Regions from separate parts of the Paenibacillus sp. Z3-2 genome, predicted to be linked through region 1. Evidence: riboswitches for the same ligand, from Rfam matches in the RefSeq annotation. Region 1 holds a riboswitch; each other region holds the start of a gene.
The links. Region 1 has a riboswitch for cobalamin ahead of nikB (nickel ABC transporter permease). Riboswitches for the same ligand answer to the same signal wherever they lie in the genome.
Positions count from the first base shown of each region.

Region 2: another riboswitch for cobalamin. It lies ahead of cobJ (precorrin-3B C(17)-methyltransferase); the one in region 1 lies ahead of nikB (nickel ABC transporter permease).
Region 3: another riboswitch for cobalamin. It lies ahead of M1D71_RS06755 (ABC transporter substrate-binding protein); the one in region 1 lies ahead of nikB (nickel ABC transporter permease).

Region 1 covers NZ_CP096397.1:260,854-265,052, reverse strand. Annotated here, with positions in the region: gene M1D71_RS01235 (ABC transporter substrate-binding protein) at 1-720, opposite strand, end outside; gene nikC (nickel transporter permease) at 735-1,568, opposite strand; gene nikB (nickel ABC transporter permease) at 1,569-2,507, opposite strand; cobalamin riboswitch at 2,701-2,892, opposite strand; gene M1D71_RS01220 (AraC family transcriptional regulator) at 2,970-3,797, opposite strand; gene melA (alpha-galactosidase) at 4,000-4,199, shown strand, end outside.
Region 2 covers NZ_CP096397.1:6,116,938-6,121,136, forward strand. Annotated here, with positions in the region: gene M1D71_RS27265 (sirohydrochlorin chelatase) at 1-472, opposite strand, end outside; gene cobJ (precorrin-3B C(17)-methyltransferase) at 680-2,611, opposite strand; cobalamin riboswitch at 2,964-3,153, opposite strand; gene M1D71_RS27275 (uroporphyrinogen-III synthase) at 3,364-4,194, opposite strand.
Region 3 covers NZ_CP096397.1:1,556,664-1,560,862, reverse strand. Annotated here, with positions in the region: gene M1D71_RS06760 (FecCD family ABC transporter permease) at 1-767, opposite strand, end outside; gene M1D71_RS06755 (ABC transporter substrate-binding protein) at 764-1,762, opposite strand; cobalamin riboswitch at 2,207-2,353, opposite strand; gene M1D71_RS06750 (histidine phosphatase family protein) at 2,493-3,152, opposite strand; gene cbiB (adenosylcobinamide-phosphate synthase CbiB) at 3,143-4,123, opposite strand; gene M1D71_RS06740 (adenosylcobinamide amidohydrolase) at 4,168-4,199, opposite strand, start outside.

The DNA.
Region 1 (4,199 bases):
ATCCTTGATATATTTCAACGTCAATGTGTCGACATCTGCCGCACCGCCCCAATACCCGTCATACTTTTTCACCTGTATCTCCTGATCCGGCGTATAACCCGTCACCATAAATGGCCCGGTAGCAATAGGCTCGCTCTTGAATTTGGATGTATCTGCACTGGTATCCACGATGATAAACAGTGGCTCAGCAATATTACCAAGCAGGGACGCATAAGGTTCTGTCGTCTTGATCGTCAGATCTTGTCCTTCTGCAGTCATCGAGGCCACTGGCACAGTCACTTGTCCTCTTTCGTTTAGCTCAATGGAGCGCTCAATCGATTTTTTTACTGCGTCTGCGGTTACCTTATTTCCGTTATGGAAAGTTACACCCTCCCGAATATGAAAATGCCAAGTTGTGTCATCAACACGTTCCCACGTGTCTGCAATTTTAGGAACCAGCTTCATATTCTCATCAAACTGAATCAGTGTCTCACCAATCGCTGCACGCGTGAGCGTCCAGCCGTTCCATTCCTCTGCCGGGTCCAGATTGCTTCCAAGCCAGAACAGGGCCACATTCAGATGAGTTGGTGCGCTTGTCGTACCATTGTCCGTAACCGCTGACTTCTCCGTTGCATCAGACGAGGTCGATGGATTATTGGTGGTGCCACAAGCTGCAAGCAAGAACACAACGAACATGGATACGATGGTGAGCAGGATCGATTTTGGAAAATTCCTCTTCATTCTGGTTCCTCCAGTTAAGTTGTATTTTTCTTGGGATCAAGCACGTCTCGCAGGCTGTCTCCCAGTAAATTAAAAATAATAACAGTGCTAAATATCGCCAGGCCCGGATATATCAACAGCCAAGGCGCAGTCTGCAGGTATCTTCTGCCTTCATTCAACATGGCCCCCCACTCGGGGTTCGGTGGCTGCGCACCGAGTCCGAGAAAAGATAACCCCGAGATGGACAGCATCATGCCACCCACATCCATCATCGCCATGACGATGAGTGGTGACATCATATTGGGCAGGATCGTCCTGCCAATGATCTGTATCTTACGTGCTCCGCTGAAAGCAGCGGCAGCGACATATTCCTTTTGCTGAAGGGAAATGACCAGGCTTCTGGCCATCCGTGCATACTTCGCCCACCAGACAACCGACAATGCCAGCACCGTATTGAATAATCCCGGCCCAAGCATCCCCACCACGGCGATCGCAAAAATCAGGCCCGGAAATGCCATTAGTGTGTCGGACAACCGCATGAGAATCGTATCCGTCACACCCCGGGCGAAACCGGCGATGACCCCAATCGCTACGCCTAACACGAATACAATGCCAATCATCATAAAGGTAAGCAGCAGTGAGGTTCGCGCTCCGTATAGCAGACGGGACAATACACAGCGACCTAGCTGATCGGTTCCAAGCGGATATTCGGCGCTGGATGGCTGCAACACTTTGGCAAAATTCGTTGCAAGTGGATCGTGTGGTGCGAGCAGCGGCGCAACCATGGCGAGAATAATCCAGAAGACGGTTAGAGATAACAGGAATGTGAACCAGCGATTCTGCAGTAATACAAGTCTGAAGGCTCTCATCTATACATCCACATCCAGTCGGATTCGGGGATCACGAAGATGTGTCCATACATCAACCAGCAGATTCAGTGTGACATATATGATCGCCATCCAGATGACATACCCCTGAATCAGCGGATAATCCCGTGTGAAAATGGCGTCTACTGCCATCTGACCAACGCCAGGCCATACAAATAAACTTTCGACAATCGCTGCACCACCTAACAAAGCTCCCGTCGTCATACCCATAAGGGTAACGATCGGCAGCAGGGCATTGGGGAGAATATGACGCAAAATAATGATCGACTCCTTCACACCTCTGGATCTTGCTCCGATCACATAGTTCTGGCTTGTCTCCTCAAGCAGGACCGTACGAATCTGTCTGCTGTACTGGGCAACAAGTGGAATCGCGAGTGTACATGCAGGCAGAATCAGACTATTCCATCCGGATTTGCCCATCACCGGCAGCAGCTTCAGCTGTACGCCGAAGACCAACATGAGCAACATACCCAACCAGAAGCTGGGCATCGATAATCCGGCAAAAGAGAATAAACGAATAACAAAATCCAGCCATTTATTACGATAGACAGCCGACAACATCCCCAATGGAAAGGAAACCAGAATAACCAGAATCATAGCGCTTCCTGTTAGCCAAAGCGTTGCCGGGAGCCGTGCCATCAGCACGTCCAGTACTGGACGTTTGTATTTATATGACGTACCAAAATCTCCGGTCACTACCTGTCCCAGCCATGTCCCGTATCGATAGAGAAAAGGCTCGTCCAATCCAAGCTCTGACCTCACCTGTCTGACCAGTTCATCGGATGACGTTACCCCTGTAGACATGAGCATAAGTCTGGCTGGATCCCCAGGAGACAGATAGGTTAGCAGGAATGTCAGAAACGTGATGCCGAACAATACGACAACCAGTTGTAATAAACGCTTAACGATATATCTGCTCAAGTGCTCAAACGTCCTTCCCCAAAACTTTATGTATGTGCCATGATGTTCTCCGTCCACAGCTCCGCTGAAAACATATAAATTCTATCAAAAAAGGCGTCCCTCTCCGTGTTACTGGATGAGGACGCCTTAAATAAACAGATTTTCAGAAAAAATCATGCTCTCTAAACACCTTCCTATCTCCCGTAGGGTACTACTGTGTTTGTTAAACCTGGCAGGTCTCCTGGCTCCAGAATCATGGTCATTGCAGCTCCTTCCCGGTCTAAACCAGTGGATTATCGCTACCTGACTCCTCTGTTACAGTGGCGGGACCGCGCCGGTATTACACCGGACTTCCCTATTAAGCTTTCACCCTGACGGGCGAAGCACCAAGTTCCACATATTCAATTGCACTTCTGTATCAGTATAGCGGGACGACGATTAATGATCAAAACTTTATTTTCAAATTTAAAACACTGGATACGTCTAACCACGAATTCTCGAACCCTTCGGAGACACCCCCGTCACACGCTTAAACATCTTTGAAAATAATAATGGGTCCGTATAACCCACCGAATGAGCTACTTCACTAACGGAAAGTCCGGGGTTCTGAAGAAGATCAGCAGCACGATTCATACGGTACTCCAGAAAAAATGACTGTAGCGACTTGCCGTATCGTTCCTTGAACAATCCCGACAGATATGTGCGGTCCAGCCCCACGGCGTGGGCAATATCCAGAATGGAGGTCCGCTGGCTGTACCTGTTCTCCATAAACTGAACTGCCTGCCTGATGTACTCTTCTTTGTTCGAAAGAAGCTGTCCCTCCTCTTCCTCTACCGATGACGATGAGATCAACTCCGCTATCAGGCGGTACAACAGACTCTGGTTCATCACATCCCCTCCCAAATACGCGGAGGCCTGAACCATCTCTGAGTACAGGTGCTCCATTGTATTCGTATCACGGGCATCATACACTGGATGCTCTGGACTTAATCGGGCACGTTGCATGAATGCCTTGGCTTGCACACCTTTAAATCCAAACCACGAATACGTCCAGGGATCCTTCGGATCTGCCTCATAATGAATAAGCATGTCCGGGAGTATGACGAAGCCCTGTCCCTGAGTCAACTTGTATTCTTGGCCCCCCATATACACAATCCCCCGTCCTTCATGGATGTAGTGCACAATGTAAGAATCACGTACACCCGGTCCCCAATAATGCCCAGGATCACATGCCTCCCACCCGAAAAACAACAAAACCAGCTCCATCTGTGTCCAGCCCGTGGGAACCACATTCATCTCAATGCGACTCATTTTCTGCCCTCCATTCTGACTTCATTCCACTTGTCTCTCCATTCAATCTAATTACATTATAACAGCTAAACTGATCAAATATTAGTTGAAAGCGGAAACAAAAATGGGATTATGACATGTTTGAAAGGGGTTGAGCCATAGTTATATGCGCCGAATCGGCCTATAGTTGGGGTACAACATTTTTCAGGGAGGCTAAACTTAAATGAATAAAATTACGTTCCTCGGTGCAGGCAGCACCGTCTTTGTTAAAAATGTATTGGGTGATGTCATGATGACCGAAGCACTGCAAGATTTTGAGCTGGCATTGTTCGATATTGATGCTGAACGCTTGAGCGACTCAGAGCGTTTGTTGACCAGTCTGGCCCGTTCGATTGGAAGTCGTTGTGTCATTAACGTATATCA
Region 2 (4,199 bases), 780 kb from region 1:
CCGGGTCACTGCTCCCCCGTCCTAGCACCAATACTGCGGTCTCCTCATCCGTCACCGGAACAGGTGGAGCTACTACTGGTGTTCCGCCTTGGGATGCCACAAGTACAGGTTGGGCTTCTTGCAGACGGGTCTGCATGATTTGGACAACTTTCTCATGAACACCGATAGGACGACCATATACGAATTCCACCTGCGGATAACGTGCCTTGGCACGATCAATGGCGTTGGGAATATCAATCTTGGCATGACCGGCAGCAAACAAAATGATCGGCACCAACACGACACGTGTTGCCCCTCGATCCACACAAGCGGTAACACCTTCAGCAATACTTGGTCTCGTTAACTCCAGAAAACAAGTCTCCACCAACGTATTCTCCGGTGCCTTCGCTGCTACCTCACTTGCAAACTCCTTCAGTTCCCGGTTCCCCTCGGGATCACGACTCCCGTGTCCCACCAACAATATTGCATCCATCTTCTGTTATTCCTCCCCCGCCTGACCCACAGATCAGGCTTTGCATATTCATTCTTCTGGCATTCCATTCGATACATTACTCGAAACATCAATCCATCTATATCAGCTGAAATCCAGCGAAGATTGCACAATATTGCATAAGTCCTGACAAGGTAAACCATCACGTTTCCACGCAGGGACCGAATCAGTCAAGGACTTAATCAAGTCTTAGTCACCACATATCGGGTTTACTTCCACAGTGACCGGTGCATCCACATGGCGGAAGCCCTGAATCACGCCGACCCGCTTGAAGAATTTGTGGAAACGCTCGTTCGGATGGCCTTTTTCCTTGTAATCCGCCACAATGCGTTCCACAATCCCACCAATCTGGTCACCCGGAATTCCCTCCGCTACGGGCTGGGCAGGGTGAGCATTGCGACCGAACTTCTTGCCGCCGAGGAACAGGTCATATGCACCTTTGCGATACACGATGCCGATATCCTCCAGCACTGCCCCATAACATGCCATGCCGCAGCCATTCAGTGCCACACTCGTTTCTTTGGGTGCACCCAGTCCGCCGATCACCGCCTGCAGATGGTTAGCCATCGGAACAGCATCATCCTTCTCCATATTGCAGAAGTCACAGGCCTTCACCTTGATGACATCTCCAATCGGGACAACGATAAAATTCGCTGCACGCAGCTCTTCTACCAGCGAGTCCGGTTCAAAGGTCGGCACTCTCAAAATGATCTGGTGCTCCGGCGTATACTCCAGTTCGCCGTCTTCACTTGCACACTGCGCCAGCAACGCCATCTGGGCGGCGGTGAATTTTTTGTTGCCCACGCCGGGCGAGACGCCGACTTCGAACAGCGGCGCCTTGCGCCCAGGCTCAGGCACGGTGCGTACCGCTGTTGCGGTCGCAGCCTGTGGCGCACTTGCCGTCTGGCTTGGCGCTGCTGCCTCCAGCCAGCGGCTCGCCGATTCGCTCGCGAGCGCTCCGCCTGCCGCGAGCCGCGTCAGCGCCTCAGCGGCGAGCGCAGCTGCGCCGGTGCGTGGCGCTTCTGCGACCTTGCGCGGAGCGGCCTCTGCCGCCGCGAAAGCAGGTCGCTCGCCGGCAAGCACAGCGGTGCCAGCGCTGCCGGCTGGGCTTGCCGCAGGCATAGCGGCAGCCGCCCCGGCGCCAGCGGGCGGCTGCCCTTGCGGGGCCATGCCCGCTCCGGTGCTTGCGCCGCGCAGGGCTGGCTCCGCCTGTGGCTGCGCGGCCAATGCATCGCTGGCCGTGCTCTCGCCCGCTGCATCGCCGGAGGCGGCAGCGCGGGCTTCCCTTGCGCCGAGCGACCATGGCTCGGCTTCCGTGCGCAGTCGCTCATGGGGTCTGAGCGACTGTTCCGTGGTATTCAGCGTATATTTCCGCTGATACCCGCGCGGGGTGACCATGAGTCCTTCGTACATCATGGTCGAGGAGTTGCCGATAATCACGGTCGTCAGCATGCCGATATCATGATTCAGCATATCCTCCAGTGTGGTCATGACAACGTCCTGACGCTCACGATATGCACTCTTCACCAGACCTACCGGGGTCTGTGGGTCACGATAACGCAGAATCATTTCCTGTGTCTCCACGATCTGGCGTGTACGCCGCCCACTGCGTGGATTGTAGAGGGCAATGACAAAATCAGCTGACGCTGCAGCTTCGACCCTGCGAATAATGGTCTCCCACGGCGTAAGGTGATCACTGAGGCTGATCGTACATGCATCATGCATGACGGGGGCTCCCAATAGAGAAGCACATGACTGAATGGCCGACACGCCCGGAATGACTTCAACCGCAACACCCGTATCCGGCTTCCAGCCTTGCTCCATCAGAACCTCGTATACCAGACCTGCCATACCATATACGCCCGCGTCACCACTGGAGATTACCGCGACAATCTTGCCCATCTCCGCCTGTCGGACCGCTTCTTGCGCACGGCTTACTTCCTCTGTCATCCCCGTACGTACAATCGCTTGCCCGTTCAACAGAGGTCGGATGAGATCCACGTAAGTGTTATATCCGATAATGACCTCGCTCTCCTGAAGCGCTTCGAGTGCCCGCTTCGTGATATGTTCCATCGCTCCAGGACCGAACCCGATAATTAGCAGCTTGCCTTGACCTTGCATTGCTTCTCCTCCTTCATCACACTTGTCGTACGGATTAAACAGTGAAGAAGGACGGCTATGCCGACCTTCTCCCCAACGGTTAAGCGTGTTCAATTCCTAGCTCTGTTAACTTATTCCTCTGCCACTATTTTTCCAACACAAAACTGGAGATCGTAGGGATATCACTTTCATGTAAAAACAAAAAAATCCCATCCTTATAACGGATGGGATACGCATGTACGTACACTCAAGAACACAGTCCCAGACTCCCAGAGGGTAATCCTGTGACTATGTGGCCCAAGGGGGCCAGCCGGGCGAACCGCTTGTTCGCCCAATTCCTGATTCTTCGTACACCATTCCTTTCCGCGAAGGGTTCGGTGACACATGCAAGGTAGGTCTCCTGGCTCTGGATCATCAGCTTCCTTTTCTGTCTTCCCCGGCTATGCGAGTGACTTGGATCAAAAAGGGCTTCACCATTACAGTGGCGGGACCGCTCGGGACTTTCACCCGATTCCCTGTTACCTCTTGCTTTACGCAAGAGCACCTTGCTTGTTTTCATTCAATATTGTCTTCATAATAACACCGCTCAGGAAATAATGTCCATGCTTATGATACTTGTCTCTTCTTCTATTTTCAGACAAAACAGAAAAAAGTCCTGATCCAAAAATAAGATCAGAACCCGGAATAACATATGCATATACAACTCGGTTAGAATCATCAAATTGCCTAAGGATTGAATTCGTTTAGACTCATTGCTCGACTGTTTTTTGCTGCTACTTGCGGATCTTGTCCGCATGTCCCGCTGCGAAGTAACGCCCGAGTTCAACGATGAGCGCGCCCATCTTCTCTTCCTCCGGAATCACCAGCGCCTCAATGCCTTCTTCTCGCATCGAATTCGCTGTCACTTTACCTACAGACGCAGGGATTACACCTTGTCTGAAAGCTTCCAGCATCGGTTCGAGCTTATTCTGCGATGCCGCATATTGCGTCAGAAATCTAACCTGTGGTCCACTTGTGAAAGCAACAGCATCTATCTCGTACTGTACAATCTCATTCAAAAGCTGTTCCAGTTCAGCCTCTTCCGGTGGTACATGGCGGTAAGGAAGCACTTGGCGCACGATTGCTCCTTGTTCCTCTAACCATGCAACGAGTTTGGGAGCTGTCTCCCCATGAAGCTGCAACATCACCTTTTTCCCTGCGAGATCATGTGGGGCGAATTCACGAATGAGCCCGTCCGTGCTGCCATCGTCATCCCGTACTACCGGCGTTAACTTGCGCTTTCTCAGTGCATTCACCGTCTTGTATCCTCTGGCCGCAATTGAGGATTCCGACAGCGTATCCAGTAGTTTTCCCGCGACTTCCATATCCTCAGCCATTTCAAACAACGCGTCCAGACCCATGCCGGTGGTCAATACCGCCCAGTCTGGCGGGTCCGAGATCCAGGATACCAGACCATTCCTGATATTCCGATCATCCAGAAATACCGTTCCCTGTGCCGGTCGCACAAGCGGAATTCCACCCATTTTTTCAACCAGCAAGGACATCTCTTTCGACTTTCGTGGTCCTGTCAATGCTACACGTACACCTGCCAAATGTTGAGCCATTCATG
Region 3 (4,199 bases), 1.3 Mb from region 1:
AGTGTTCCCACAGCAAGCACCGACAGCTTCAGCCGATCGACGCCAACCCCGATATGCGCAGCTTGACGTTCTCCGAGCGCCAGAACATTCAAGGAACGTGCCCGACTCCAGAGAAAGATCAGCCCGAGCAGAAAATACGGGAAAAGGATGGCCGTATACGACCACCCACGCAGAGCCAGACTTCCCATCGTCCAGTATATAATTTCATTAATGGTCTGTTTCGACATCGTCGACAGGAAGGAAACCACCGCTCCCAAGAAACTTTGCATCACTACACCAGCCAGAATCAGGCTATGCGTTGGTATTTTCCGTCCTTCACGAGCCAGTGACATGACAAACCATAATGTCAATACACCCGTCAAAAACGCCACCAGTGGCAACGTCCAGATTCCAATCAGTGCATACTGCAATCCGAAGAAAATCAGAAAGGCTGCACCCACCGAAGCACCGGATGATACGCCCAGGGTGAACGGGTCTGCCAGCGGGTTCCGAAGAACCCCCTGAAATCCCGCACCGGCAATCGCCAGCGATGCGCCCACGAGCACGGCAAGCAGTACACGTGGAAATCTGACTTTCCATATAATCTGTTCGGCTGCTGCACTCCAGTCGGGCGTGATCCAGTCTCCCACCCATGGCAAGTGATGAAGCAGGATACCCGCAATGTCACGAATAGGCAAGGAAACCGAACCGATGCCCGTGCAGATGAGCACGGTTAACACGAGCAGCGTGATCCCTGCCGATGCGTACACGGCCAGTTTTTTACTCATTGGAACAGGTCAGGATAGATCGCTTTGGCTACTTCTTTCAGACCTTCGGTTACTCGTGGTCCCGGACGGCTGAGCAGGTTCGCATCGAGGCCAATGACTGCATCGTTCTTCACAGCCGTAATTTGATCCCAGCCACTGCGAGCTTTAATGATTTGATCCAGTGTTTTGGAGTTATCATCAATGACATCATTCGCATACAGAATCACATCCGGGTTGGAGGCAATCACATTTTCTTCGTTGATCTGGTACCAGCCTTCTTTGTCCGAAGCAATATTGGTTCCTCCGGCTACCGTGATCAGTTCATCCATGAACTCACCTTTACCTACCGACCAACCTGGGGAGAACTCAACATATACATTTTCCTTCTCTTCCGGCTTAACTGCACTCACCGCTTCAGTTACATCAGTCACATCCTGTTTCATCTGTGTGATGATCTCTTGAGCTTTTTCTTGATGATCGGTGATTTTACCGAATGTTTCGATATTGTTCATTACATCATCGATCGATTTTGGATCGGTTTTGAAAATGGTAATGCCCAGATCACGCAGCTTCTTCACTGCATCTTCGCTCATCGAGATACCCGTGAATACGATATCGGCTTCTGCGGCAATGATGGATTCTTCATTCGGCTTGGATATACCACCCATTTTCGCTTTGGTTGTTGCGGCTTCCGGATAATCATCGTAGTCGGATACCCCTACGATCTGCTCGTCCAATCCGAGTGCAAACAGGGACTCTGTTTCAGCTGGTGACACGGAAACAATTTTGGCTGGTGCCTGTTCAAATGTAAACGACTCACCCGTTGCATCGGTTACCGTGAGTGGATATTGTGTTTTGAGATCCGTTTGCGCTTGGCCTTGGGACTGCTCCTGTGCCGGTTGCTGTGAAGTACCTGTGCCCTCTTTTGTTGTTGCATTGCCACATCCGGCCAAAGCCAGTGCCAGTGCCGCTGCACTCAGCAGTGACGCTACGCTTTTCCAATTCTTGAAATTCATTCTGTTATTCTCCCCTTCTCTATTTGTGCTATTTTCTTGCATCATCCTTGAACTCTTACTACCCTTGCCTTGGTGTTCCTGTATAAGGTTTGAACTGCAATATTTACACGCTAACGGAGAGTGCAGAACCGATCTGAAGAAACGAAGTGTTCGCCTAAAGCTTTCTGAAAGAAAGCCACATCGGAAGCATAAGCTATCACCGGATTTTCCGTTTCAAAAAGGGAATCAAAAAATCTGGGGATAACAGCGATCGGAAGATGGTACTGCAATCGGAGTGACCTCGTGTAAAAGTTCGGTTCATCTTACATGAACAATAAAAAATCCCCAATCCTTACGTCTAGGATTAGGGATGACGTCTCGCATATGGCGATCTGTACATGTCCAACGTATTGTTGTGCATGCACATAGAACTGCCCGAAACGCTGTCCTTTCCTCGAAGGAACACCGGTTTGAACGTCCAGGGCAGGTAACCTGACTTACAGGAATTGTTCCTGATTTACAGTGGCGGGACCGTGCCGGACTTGCACCGGCTTCCCTATTTCACCCGTATGCCATCCATGACTATATTGAGCCATGAACCATTACTGCACGCACGCGGGACCCTTGGTCGCTGATATGGATTAACCATTCAAGTGAGCAATCTGCATTCATGTGCAGGCATTATTGCCTGTCACACGAAACTACAGTGCTGTCACACTTCTGTTGTGATTATAGGTTATATTGCACATCCTTACAACCCGATTCCCGGAAAAGCCACCCTCGTGCCAACCCACTGATCTCCATGTTGTTCCAGCCGTACCTGTATCGCTTGCCCCGGAATCACCTGCGTATCCCAGAATCCCAGATCGGCAATGAGACGAGATAATGCATACCGGATTACACCGCCGTGCGTAACAACAATAATCGTTGGCACGCCAGCCTCACGAGATTGCATCGACGAACAATCCCCCCATAAGCATTCTTGCAGAAATGAATCGATCCGCACAGTAAATGCCTGCCATGACTCCCCTTCTGGCGGGGTGACGTCCTGTGGAGCATCGATCCAATCCCGGTACTGTGGGTTGTTCTTGAGTTGATCGTACGTCAAGCCTTCCCATTGACCAAAATCAACCTCTCGCAGGCGCGGGTCCAGCTTGACCTGCTCCAATGGATAAGGCCTGATCTGTGCAAGCGTCTGCTGACAACGGAGCAGATCACTGCAATATACCGTATCCCACGAGACGTTGCTTAATTGCTCGCGTAGCGAAGCCAGTTCTCTTTCTGCATCCGGGAGCAAAGCGATATCGGTATGCCCCAGATATTTTTTTTCCACATTCCACGCGGTAGTACCATGACGTATAAACAGAATATTTCGCTGCTGTGATCCATTCAGCCCTACAGTTACTTCCATAGCAACGTACCTCCAGCAAGCCATATTCCCAGCGTCACCAGTGTACACAGGATTACAAAAGAACCCGCCGACCAGAACATGAGACGTGTCGTTCGCACGATATCCTCTGCTGCCATAGGACGTGTCGCCTCACCCATATAGGCACGAAAAGAAGCTATTCCGTGATACACGTTATGTCCCCCGAGTCTGATCCCCAGTGCTCCGGCCACCGCCGATTCGGGAAAACCACTGTTCGGACTTGGATGCAATCTGGCATCCCGGGTCACCATACGTGCTGCGCCTTTGGCATCCAGTTTCATGACCCATGCACCCACGATCAGAAGGATGGCGGTGAGCCGTGCGGGAATCCAGTTTGCCCAATCATCCAGACGGGCGGAAGCCCAGCCGAGATACAGATACTTCTCATTTTTATAACCAACCATGGAATCCAATGTATTCACGGCACGATAGGCCATCGCAAGTGGCGCGCCACCAATTAACGCATAGAACAAAGGGGACACGATGGCGTCCACAATATTCTCGGCTACCGTCTCCACCGTTCCTCGCACAACCTCCGGTTCATCCAAATGAGCTGTATCACGTCCAACAATCATGCCAAGTGAACGTCTTGCAGCAGGCCAATCCTTCTGAATTAGATGGCGATATACCTCCATGCCTGCATCCTTCAAGCCCTTGGAAGCAATCGTCGTCGCAATAAGCACGATTTCAGCTACTACCGCTACGACAGGATGAATGAGACCCAGCACATATACGAATGCCCAAGTGATTACAAACGCCCCACCCGCAATCAGCAGCGGAAATAATAGACCGGCCCTCTTCAGCCCGGAATCCGTGCTCACACGGGAACGAATACTACGCTCCAGCGCAGAGATCGCTTTCCCCATGCCTATAACAGGATGAGGAATCCAGCGTGGATCACCGATGCATCGATCAAGTATGTATGCCCCTATCATAATCCAGGCACCCGCCATTCCCGTCCAGAAGGGCCATGAGACAAGTTGTCCAATCTGAAATGTCATAACACCCTGTTCCTCTCTTTCCACTGCT